One region of the Pseudomonas sp. 1152_12 genome, then DNA from elsewhere that is predicted to be linked to it. Evidence: riboswitches for the same ligand, from Rfam matches in the RefSeq annotation. Region 1 holds a riboswitch; each other region holds the start of a gene.
The links. A riboswitch is a leader RNA that binds a small molecule or an ion and turns the genes downstream of it on or off. The one in region 1 is predicted to bind cobalamin.
Positions count from the first base shown of each region.

Region 2: another riboswitch for cobalamin. It lies ahead of cobO (cob(I)yrinic acid a,c-diamide adenosyltransferase); the one in region 1 lies ahead of cobW (cobalamin biosynthesis protein CobW).
Region 3: another riboswitch for cobalamin. It lies ahead of FW764_RS26510 (ABC transporter substrate-binding protein); the one in region 1 lies ahead of cobW (cobalamin biosynthesis protein CobW).

Region 1 is NZ_VXCW01000011.1:73,828-77,098, forward strand. It holds gene cobN (cobaltochelatase subunit CobN) at 1-674, opposite strand, end outside; gene cobW (cobalamin biosynthesis protein CobW) at 678-1,745, opposite strand; cobalamin riboswitch at 1,839-2,038, opposite strand; cobalamin riboswitch at 2,915-3,119, shown strand; gene FW764_RS20705 (CbtB domain-containing protein) at 3,216-3,271, shown strand, end outside.
Region 2 is NZ_VXCW01000002.1:329,645-332,915, reverse strand. It holds gene FW764_RS04180 (cobyrinate a,c-diamide synthase) at 1-755, opposite strand, end outside; gene cobO (cob(I)yrinic acid a,c-diamide adenosyltransferase) at 752-1,363, opposite strand; cobalamin riboswitch at 1,444-1,692, opposite strand; gene FW764_RS04170 (PQQ-dependent sugar dehydrogenase) at 1,792-3,105, shown strand; gene FW764_RS04165 (C40 family peptidase) at 3,231-3,271, opposite strand, start outside.
Region 3 is NZ_VXCW01000022.1:14,203-17,473, reverse strand. It holds gene FW764_RS26515 (FecCD family ABC transporter permease) at 1-227, opposite strand, end outside; gene FW764_RS26510 (ABC transporter substrate-binding protein) at 224-1,234, opposite strand; cobalamin riboswitch at 1,352-1,545, opposite strand; gene FW764_RS26505 (hypothetical protein) at 1,663-2,097, shown strand; gene FW764_RS26500 (RAD55 family ATPase) at 2,094-3,271, shown strand, end outside.

The sequences.
Region 1 (3,271 bases):
CGCTGGCAGAACACATCGATAAAACCAGTATTGGCCGCCTGCCAATGCGAGCGGTAGAACAGCACCGCTGCCACCGGCCAATCGGCATGCCAGTCCGCCTGCCAATCATTCAGGCGTGCGTTGGCTATGTGCGGGTGATAAATCGCGGTGCGCGGCAGGGTTTGCGGCTCGGCCCAGGCGTAGTCGCGGCCCAGGTAGCGGCTTGCCAAACAGCGATAAAAATCCAAAGCATTGCCCAGCCCGCCCTGGCGCAGGAAGTGCCAGAGGCGATCACGATCGTCTATGCCTACGGTGCTGAGGCTGCTGAGTTCCGGGTCCGGGCGGTCATCGCCCGGCACCAGGATCAGTTGCACGCCGCGCTCGGCCAATTCCACCAGGCGCTCGATGCCGTAGCGCCAGTAACCGATGCCGCCGTGCAGCGAAATCAGGATGACCTTGGCATGGCGCAGCACCTCATCGACGTACAGGTCGACCGAGGCGTGGTTTTGCACCTGCATCGGGTTGGCCAGGCGAACGCTTGGGTAGTCGTCGGGCAGCTGTTGAGCCGCTTCGGCTAACAACGCCAGGCTGGAATCACCGCTGCACAGGATCACCAGTTCAGCGGGGGTTTGGCCTAAGTCGGCAATATTGTCGTCGGAGACGAAACCGCCGGGCTGGGTCCTGAGCAGGTGCATGGGTTAAACGCTGAGCGCCGCGCGCAGTTGCGCTTCGAGGCCCGCCGCGTCCAGTTCCTGACCGATCAGCACCAGGCGCGTACTGCGTGCTTCGTCGGCGCCCCAGGCACGGTCGAAGTGCTTGTCGAAACGCGTGCCCACGCCCTGGATCAGCAGGCGCATCGGCTTGTTCGGGATCGCGGCGAAACCTTTGACGCGCAGGATGCCGTGCTGCACCACTAACTGAGTCAAGGCGTCGAGCAGCAACGCTTCGTCGGCTTGCGGCAGGTCGATGGAGATGGAGTCGAAGGCGTCGTGATCGTGGTCATGCTCGCCTTCATCGTCGTGGTGATGGTCGTGGTGGCTGTGGCGGCCGTCGATGTGTTCTTCGGAGCCAGCGCCCAGGCCGATCAGCACGTCCAGCGGCAGGCGACCGCTGCTGGCTTCGATGACTTTCACCGCTGGCGGCAGCTCTTCGGCGACTTCCAGCCGCACGCGGGCCAGGTCTTCAGGGCTGATCAGATCGGCTTTGTTGAGGATCACCAGGTCAGCACTGGCCAGTTGGTCGGCGAACAGCTCGTGCAGTGGCGACTCGTGATCCAGGTTCGGGTCGAGTTTGCGCATGGCGTCGACCTGGTCCGGGAACGCGGCAAAGGTGCCGGCGGCCACGGCTGGGCTGTCGACCACGGTGATCACTGCGTCAACGGTGCAGGCGCTGCGGATTTCCGGCCACTGGAAGGCTTGTACCAGCGGTTTTGGCAGGGCCAGGCCGGAGGTTTCGATGAGGATATGGTCGAGGTCGCCGCGACGGGCAACCAGTTCGCGCATCACCGGGAAGAACTCTTCCTGCACGGTGCAGCACAGGCAGCCGTTGGCCAGTTCGTACACGCGGCCGTTGGCTTCTTCTTCGGTGCAACCGATGGAACACTGCTTGAGAATTTCACCGTCGATGCCCAACTCACCGAACTCGTTGACGATCACGGCGATGCGACGGCCCTGGGCGTTGTCGAGCATGTGGCGCAACAAGGTGGTTTTGCCCGAGCCAAGAAAGCCGGTAACGATGGTGACGGGGAGTTTGGCCAGTGTTTTCATCGGATGCCCTTTGGGGCGGGCATACGGGACGATAGGCCCTGCGACGGCGCGCAGCAGCGGATTTCGTCACCGGATCACCCCGCCCGGTTGAAGTAGAAAATCGGTTGCGAGGCAGGTCTCCTGGCTTGGGGCGTGCGGGTCTTGCGACCGGCGCTGGCTGCGCCTTCCCGCCGTATTGGCAGTGGCGTGGCAGTCAGCTAAACCCTTTACAGTTGCGGGGGCAGCCGCGGCTTGGACCGCGTTCCCTTCTTAGCTTCGGCGTGGGCCGAAGAACCTCGAAGGTGCAAGGCTACGCAGTGCGTGGGGGATGGTCAATGATGGGGTTGGTTGGTTGGTGTACATATCCGTTCTTGCCGTAACGGCCACTAATGGTTCCGCTCTTACAGCGGCTCACTTTGGAAAAGCCCCAAAGTAAGCAAAGGGCTCTTGCCCCACCACTCGGCACCTCGCCTAGGCTCGGTGTGCCCTCACGCAGGCTGTGGACCGTGGGCCGCCGCGATGGGCCATCCTTGGCCCAGCGCGGCTAACCCGGCGTCCTGCCGGGTTACCCACGCTCCACAGCCTGCGTTCGGCCAGCGTGGTTTAACGGGGCGCCTAAGATCAAGATCAAGATCAAGAGCAAGAGCACGGCGGCCTAGTAGCCGACCTGAGTGGTTAGATCAAAAGCAAAGCCGAGGCGGCCTGAAAGCCGACCTGATCTTGGAGGCTGAACTCAATCAAATGTGTGTGGCTTGCCTGCGATGGCATCAATGGGTTGTGCCTGATACACCGAGGTGCCTGCATCGCAACGGTGCGGCGATCCGACAAGCCCGCTCCCACAGTTGGATCTCGGTACATCAGACAGAGAGTGTGCTGCTGTGCTTTTGCCCTGCTTTTGCTTCAACCACTCAGCTCGGCTACTAGGCCGCCGTGCTCTTGCTCTTGACCTTGATCTGAGGCGCCCCGTTAAACCACGGATTCAAGCCGGCGTGAGGGCACACCGAAGCGTGAGCGAGGTGCCGAGTGGTGGGGCAAGAGCCCTTTTGGTTACTTTTGGCTGGGCCGGCATTCCGGGCTCTTTTCCAACAGTGACCCGCTGTAAGAGCGGAACCCTACGAAGCCGTTACCGCAGCAACGGATATGTACCCCAAAAAAACTCCCAATTGACTCCCCTCCCACCCCCATGCTCTCCTACACATCTTGTTTCGGGTGCCCTTCACAGGGTGAAACGGGAAACCGGTAAATCATGCCTGCATGACCAGTCCGGTGCTGCCCCCGCAACGGTAAGCGAGCGAAGCGTCACAGCCACTGTGCCTGCAAGGCATGGGAAGGCGATGCTTTTTAGACCCAGTGTCCCTCGCAAGCCCGGAGACCGGCCCGAAAAATCAGATAACAAACCCGCGGTGGGCGGGCGCTGTTCAGAACCCCGCGTGCCCGGCTCGCGGGGTTTTCATGCGCTCGTTTCACCCTGACACCCAGAAGGGACGCGCCATGTCGATCATCAGCAGCACCTCGCACACCGCCAGCAGCACCACCACCCTGAGCCA
Region 2 (3,271 bases), on a different contig from region 1:
GTAAAAGCAAAGGCTTCGTCACGGGCCACGGCGATGCGCACACCGGCCAGCAACGGTTCGGCCTCGACCACTTCGGGCGCGGCGAAGGTCACCGGTGGCGGCAAGGCGACTTCGCAACTGCTGCCCAGGGCTTGGGCTGCGGCGTCCAGGCGCACGTCGAGGTCATTCAACTCGCTGGCTTGCACCAGGCCCAAGTGACGGCTAGGCAGTTCGATCCCGGTTTCACGCGATAATGCGCCATACCAACGCAGGCCTTCGGTGAGGCTGCCTTCGAGCAATTGCGCATGACGCAGGGTGCCGACGCGGTTGGCCAGCACGCCGGCGAACGGCAGGTCCGGCTGATAACGCGCCAGGCCCAAGGCCAGCGCCCCAAAGGTCTGGGCCATGGCGGTGCCGTCGATCACCCCGAGCACCGGCACGCCAAAGTGCCGCGCCAAGTCAGCGCTGGAGGGCGTGCCGTCGAACAGGCCCATCACGCCTTCAATCAGGATCAGGTCAGCCTCGCCCGCCGCCTCCCACAGCAAACGGCGACTTTCCTGCTCGCCGACCATCCACATGTCTAACTGATACACCGGCGCACCGCTGGCGCGCTCGTGAATCATCGGGTCGAGAAAGTCCGGCCCGCATTTGAACACGCGCACCTTGCGCCCCAGGTTACGGTGCAAACGGGCGAGCGCAGCGGTGACGGTGGTTTTGCCTTGGCCGGACGCCGGTGCGGCGATCAGGACGGCCGGGCAATGACGGGGCTGATTCAAAGTTCGACGCCCTTCTGTGCCTTGATACCGGCCTGGAACGCATGCTTGAGCATGCCCATTTCGGTAACGGTGTCGCCCATTTCGATCAACTCAGGCTTGGCGCCACGGCCGGTGACCACCACGTGCTGCATCGGCGGGCGGGCTTGCAGGTCGCTGAGTACCTGGTCCAGGTCAAGGTAGCCGTGCTTAAGGGCGATGTTCAGCTCATCCAGGACCACAAGGCCAATGGACGGGTCTTGCAGAAGCTCGCGCGAAACCGCCCAGGCGGCTTCGGCGGCGGCGATGTCGCGCTGGCGGTCCTGGGTTTCCCAGGTGAAACCTTCGCCCATCACATGGAAGCGCACTTGCTCGGGGAAACGGCGGAAGAATAATTCTTCGCCGGTGCTGTTACGCCCCTTGATGAACTGCACCACACCGCACGCCATGCCGTGGCCCATGGCGCGGGCGAGCATGCCAAACGCCGAGCTGCTTTTACCTTTGCCGTTGCCGGTAAGCACCAGCAGCAGCCCGCATTCGTTCGGGGAGTTGGCGATGCGCTCATCGATCACGGCTTTTTTGCGCAGCATACGCGCCAGATGGCGTTCGTCGCGGTCGGGGGAATCGGTCATGACAGCTCTCCGTTGGGGCTGGACAAAAAACGGCGGGCAGGAAAATAGACAAACAGACAGCCAAGCATCGCCCACCGTGATGCTGTTGGATGATCCAGGCCGGTCTCCGGACTCATGAGTGGCGCATTCGTTATAGAAGCAGGCCAACGGCGCGCCTTCCCATATCGCCAGCGATACAGTGGCAAAAAGCACCGTCTTGACTCATTTACCGTTGCGGGGGCAGCGCCGGAATCGCGGCAGCACTGTGTACAAGTGCGCTCACTCACCGGCTTCCCTGTTTCACTCTGTCGACCCACAGGTCACAGAGCACCTGGAACAAGCCGCGAAGGTTAGTGGGTTGGGGGTGGAGCGTCAATTAAAGCTGGCCTTGTACTGGAACGATCGGACCGACAAGCATCTCTACCCTTACAGGTATTAAGGAGAAAACCATGCACAAAACCAGACTCGCCCTGCTCATCATGCTGGCAGGCACCCTCGCCGCCTGCGGTGAAAGCTCTACCCTGAAGGTCTCCGACGGCACCGGGCCCTCGCCTAAGCTGCCTGAGCCGAATAAAACCCTGATCCCCACCGTGAACATCGCCCCGGCGATTGGCTGGCCAGAGGGCGCAACCCCCACAGCCGCCGTCGGCACCCAAGTCACGGCGTTTGCCGAAGGGCTGGACCACCCGCGCTGGCTGTATGTGTTGCCTAACGGTGATGTGCTGGTGACCGAAACCAATGCGCCACCCAAGCCGGACGACTCCGAAGGCATACGCGGTTGGGTCATGGAGAAAGTCATGGGCCGCGCCGGTGCTGGCGTGCCGAGCCCGAACCGCATCACCCTGCTGCGCGATGCCGACCACGACGGCATCGCTGAAACGCGCACGGTGTTCCTGGAGAACCTCAACTCGCCGTTCGGCATGACCCTGGTCGGCAACGACTTGTATGTCGCCGACTCCGACAAGCTGTTGCGCTTTCCTTATCAGCCGGGCGAAACCGCAATCAAGGCCGCTGGCACCAAAGTGGTCGATTTGCCCGGCGGCAGCATTAACCACCACTGGACGAAAAACGTGGTGGCCAGCAAAGACGGCAACAAGCTGTATGTGAGTGTCGGTTCCAACAGCAACGTCGGCGAAAACGGCCTGGCGGCGGAAGAAGGACGCGCGGCAATATGGGAAGTCGACCGCACCACCGGCCAGCATCGCATCTTCGCCTCAGGCCTGCGCAACCCCAACGGCATGGCGTGGGAGCCGCAGAGCGGCAAGCTGTGGACGGCAGTTAACGAGCGCGACGAGATCGGCAGCGACCTGGTGCCGGATTACATCACGTCGGTCAAGGATGGCGCGTTTTATGGCTGGCCGTTCAGCTACTACGGCCAGCATGTGGATGTGCGCGTCACGCCGCAGAATCTGGATCTGGTCGCCAAGGCCATCGCACCAGACTATGCCGTGGGTCCGCACACTGCTTCTCTGGGCCTGACCTTCGCCGAAGGCAGCAAGCTCCCGGCGCCGTTCAGCAACGGCGCGTTTATTGGTCAGCATGGTTCGTGGAATCGCAAGCCGCACAGTGGTTACAAAGTGATCTTCGTGCCGTTCGAGGGTGGCCAGCCCAAAGGGCAGCCGGTGGATGTACTGACCGGGTTCCTCAGTAAAGATGAGAAAGCCATGGGCCGGCCGGTGGGCGTGGTGATTGACCAGCAGGGAGATTTGCTGGTGGCGGATGATGTGGGGAATAAGGTATGGCGGGTTTCAGCAGCTAAATAACCCACCGCATAACTCAATGTGGGAGGGGGCTTGCTGCCGATAGCGGTGTATCCGTCAGCCTAGCTGGCGACTTACACCCTGCCATCGAGAGCACGCCCCCTTCCACATTTTGATCGTTGTGCGACTCAGGGATTACGCGCCAGATTCCCCGGCAATACACGCTTGG
Region 3 (3,271 bases), on a different contig from region 1:
CCGCAGGTGGCCAGCCCGGCCCCACACGCGGCGGCGACCAGGGCACGGGTCAGGCGGTAGTTCCACACCACACCTTCGTCGATCGGGTCCAGCAGGTAGCCGGCCGCCCACAGTTTGTTGGCGAGTACGTGCAGCACCACCTGTGGCTCGATGGCGGTTTCGCCGATGGCCACTCCAGCGAGTATGGCGAGCACCAGCAGCGAGAGGGCGAGTAGGGCGCGCATCATTTAGGCAGGTCGTAGCTGTCGATGGCGCCGGCCAGTTGTTCCAGACCGTCGAACATGCGAATGCTGGCTTGCAGCGCCAGGGCGTCAATAATGATGATGCGGTTGTTTTTCACCGCGTCCATGTTGCGCGTGACTGGGTCGCTGCGCAGGAAGGCGAGTTTGTGTTCATGGTCGTCGGCCGGGTATCGGCGGCGGTCCATGCGGGCGATCACCAGGAAGGTCGGGTTGGCCTTGGCGAGAGTTTCCCAGCCAACGGCGGGCCACTCTTCATCGGACTGCACTACGTTTTGCAGGCCCAGGGTTTGGAGCATGAATTCGGGGATGCCCTTGTGGCCGGCCACATACGGGTCACTGGCCATCTCGGAACTGGAGAACCACACCAGCGCGCTCGCCTGCTTGAGGCCTTTGCCCTGCGCGGTGGCGACGGATTTGGCCAAGCGTGCCTTGAGCTCTGCGTTCAGTTGCTGGCCGCGAGCCTGTACGTCGAAAATCTCGGCCAACTGGCGGATGCTTTTATAGAGCGTGTCGATGCGAAACGGCTCAAGCCGCGTGCCGTCGGCGCCCACCAGGTTGTCTTTGCCTTCGCAGTCGGAGGGCAGCACGTAGGTGGGGATTTTCAATTCGTGGAATTGCTCGCGGGTGCCCACCACGCCTTGTGGGCCAACCACCCATTCCAGCTCGGCGGCCACCAGTTGCGGGCGTTTGGCGATGACCGCTTCGAAACTCGGCTCGTTGTCGGCCAGGCGCTCGACGCTGTCGTTCTGCGCCTTGAACTGCGGCAATACGCGGTTGAACCACAGTGACGTGCCAACCACCGTGTCGCCAACGCCCAAGGCGTAAAGCATCTCGGTGGCAGCCTGGCCGATGGTCACACTGCGCGCGGGCGCCTGCTGGAAGGTCAGGGTGCTGGTGCAGTTCTGCAGTGTCAGCGGGTAGTGAGTAGGCGCTGCGTGGGCCAGGGCACAGAAGCCCAGGCCGGTGAGCAAGACGGTAACGCGTGGCAGCATGGGGCAATCTCCGTGTGAACCGTACGTGAAAACAGGGGCGGTACGGCGTGGAAATACACCACGGATGCTGCCGATAGGGCAGGGCACGGATGTCCTTCCCGGACACCCCGCCGGTTAGTGATGGTTGCTGGGCCGGCAGGTCTCCTGACTGATGCGTCATCGCCACGCTCCGGCCTTCCCGGGCAATGCCCAGTGGCGATGTGGAGCAGGCTCAGCACCTACAGTTGCGGGGGCAGTTCCGATTGGCGCGAGGGTCTGCGCTTCGGATTCCCTATTAGTCCCGTTCGGGAACCGGCGCGGTATGTTAGACGATCGTGGCAGGCAGGGGGAGCCTCATCCGCGCCCATTTGATCTGCCACGGTCTGTGGGGGCTCTATCTTGCGGCAGAGGGTGTACCATCAATCTCTGTTCATCAGATATTAGTCAACATGCCCACGCTTAGCGAAGAGAGCCGCCGGATCGTAGCTTCTCTGGCGCACCGTGTTGGCCCGCACGCTGACACTGCAAGCATCGCCGCGGCGATTGTTTCGATTTTGCAGGACATGGGCGCAGCACTTACGCCCATTATCGGCCAGCAAGGTGTTATCGCGCTGTACCGCCGCAGCTTTCATCTGTGCGTCGCGACCCATCCACGCTTGGCCGGCACCTATGGCAGTGTGCCGGCCGCGACGGACCTGATTGCCCTAAAATCCGTACTCGTCGAGCAGAACGAAACCGATGCGCTGTTTTTCGGTGAGGTGTTGCTGACAACCCTCTACGAGCTTCTGACCACGCTGATCGGGCCTTCACTCACCGCACGTCTGCTGGTTGACGTGTGGCAGCCTTCTTCGAGCGACACCTCTTCGCAGGAAATTTCGCCATGAGCACCAAAGTGACTATCAACCGTCTGGCCACCGGTGTGCCAGGACTGGACGAGGTCCTGGGCGGAGGCCTGCCGGAGTTTTCGTTCAACCTGATCGCAGGCCCGCCAGGCTGTGGCAAAACCACCCTTGCGCACCAGATGATGTTCGCCCTGGCCACGCCGGAGCGACCCGCGCTGTTCTTTACGGTGCTGGGTGAGCCGCCGCTGAAAATGCTGCGTTACCAGCAGCAATTCGATTTTTTCGACGAGGAAGCGATCAACCGGTCGATTCGCTATATCAACCTCGCCGACGACACTCTGGCTGGGGACTTGGACGAGGTATTACGGCGCATTGTCAGCGAGGTCGAAGCGCATTCGCCGTCATTGGTGTTTGTCGATTCCTTCCGCTCCGTGGTGCTGGCCAGCCAGACCCAGCACAACCCGAATAACAACCTGCCGCAGTTTATCCAGCAACTGGGCATGTTGATGACCACGTGGCAGGCGACGACCTTCCTGATCGGCGAGTATTTCACTGAGACCGACACCAACCCGATCTTCACCGTGGCCGACGGCCTGATTTGGCTGCGCCAGAGCGTCGAGCGCAATTCGATGGTGCGCAAGATGGAAATCATGAAGATGCGCGGCCAACCGACATTGCCGGGACTGCACACTTTCCGTATTGCCACCTCGGGGATCAAGGTGTTCTCGCCGGCCGCTATCAATCGTTTAGTTGAGGCGCCGTCGACGTTCCCGATCACGCGCCTGAAAATGGGCGTGCCGGCACTCGATGAGATGCTAGGCGGCGGCTTGCCTCGTGGCTATTCGCTGCTGGTGGCCGGGCCTTCGGGTTCGGGCAAGAGCATCCTGGCGGCAACCTTTCTGGCCGAAGGCGCACGCAACGGTGAAACCGGGGTGATTGCGGTCTTTGAGCAGCGGCCCAACCACTCGCAAAACCGCCAGTTGGCCGAGCTGATCAAGAACGGACAGGTGGGCCTGGTGGACAGTCGTGCGCCGGACCTGTCCATTGATGAAATCGTGCACTTGCTGCTTGGCGAGATCAGCCGCTTGAACGCCACCCGCGTGGTGATTGATTCGTTGTCGGGCTTTGAACTGGCGTTGGCGCCAACGTTTCGTGCAGATTTTCGCGAGTCGCTGTCGCGTATGGTGACCGCGCTGACCGCTGCCGGGGTTAGTGT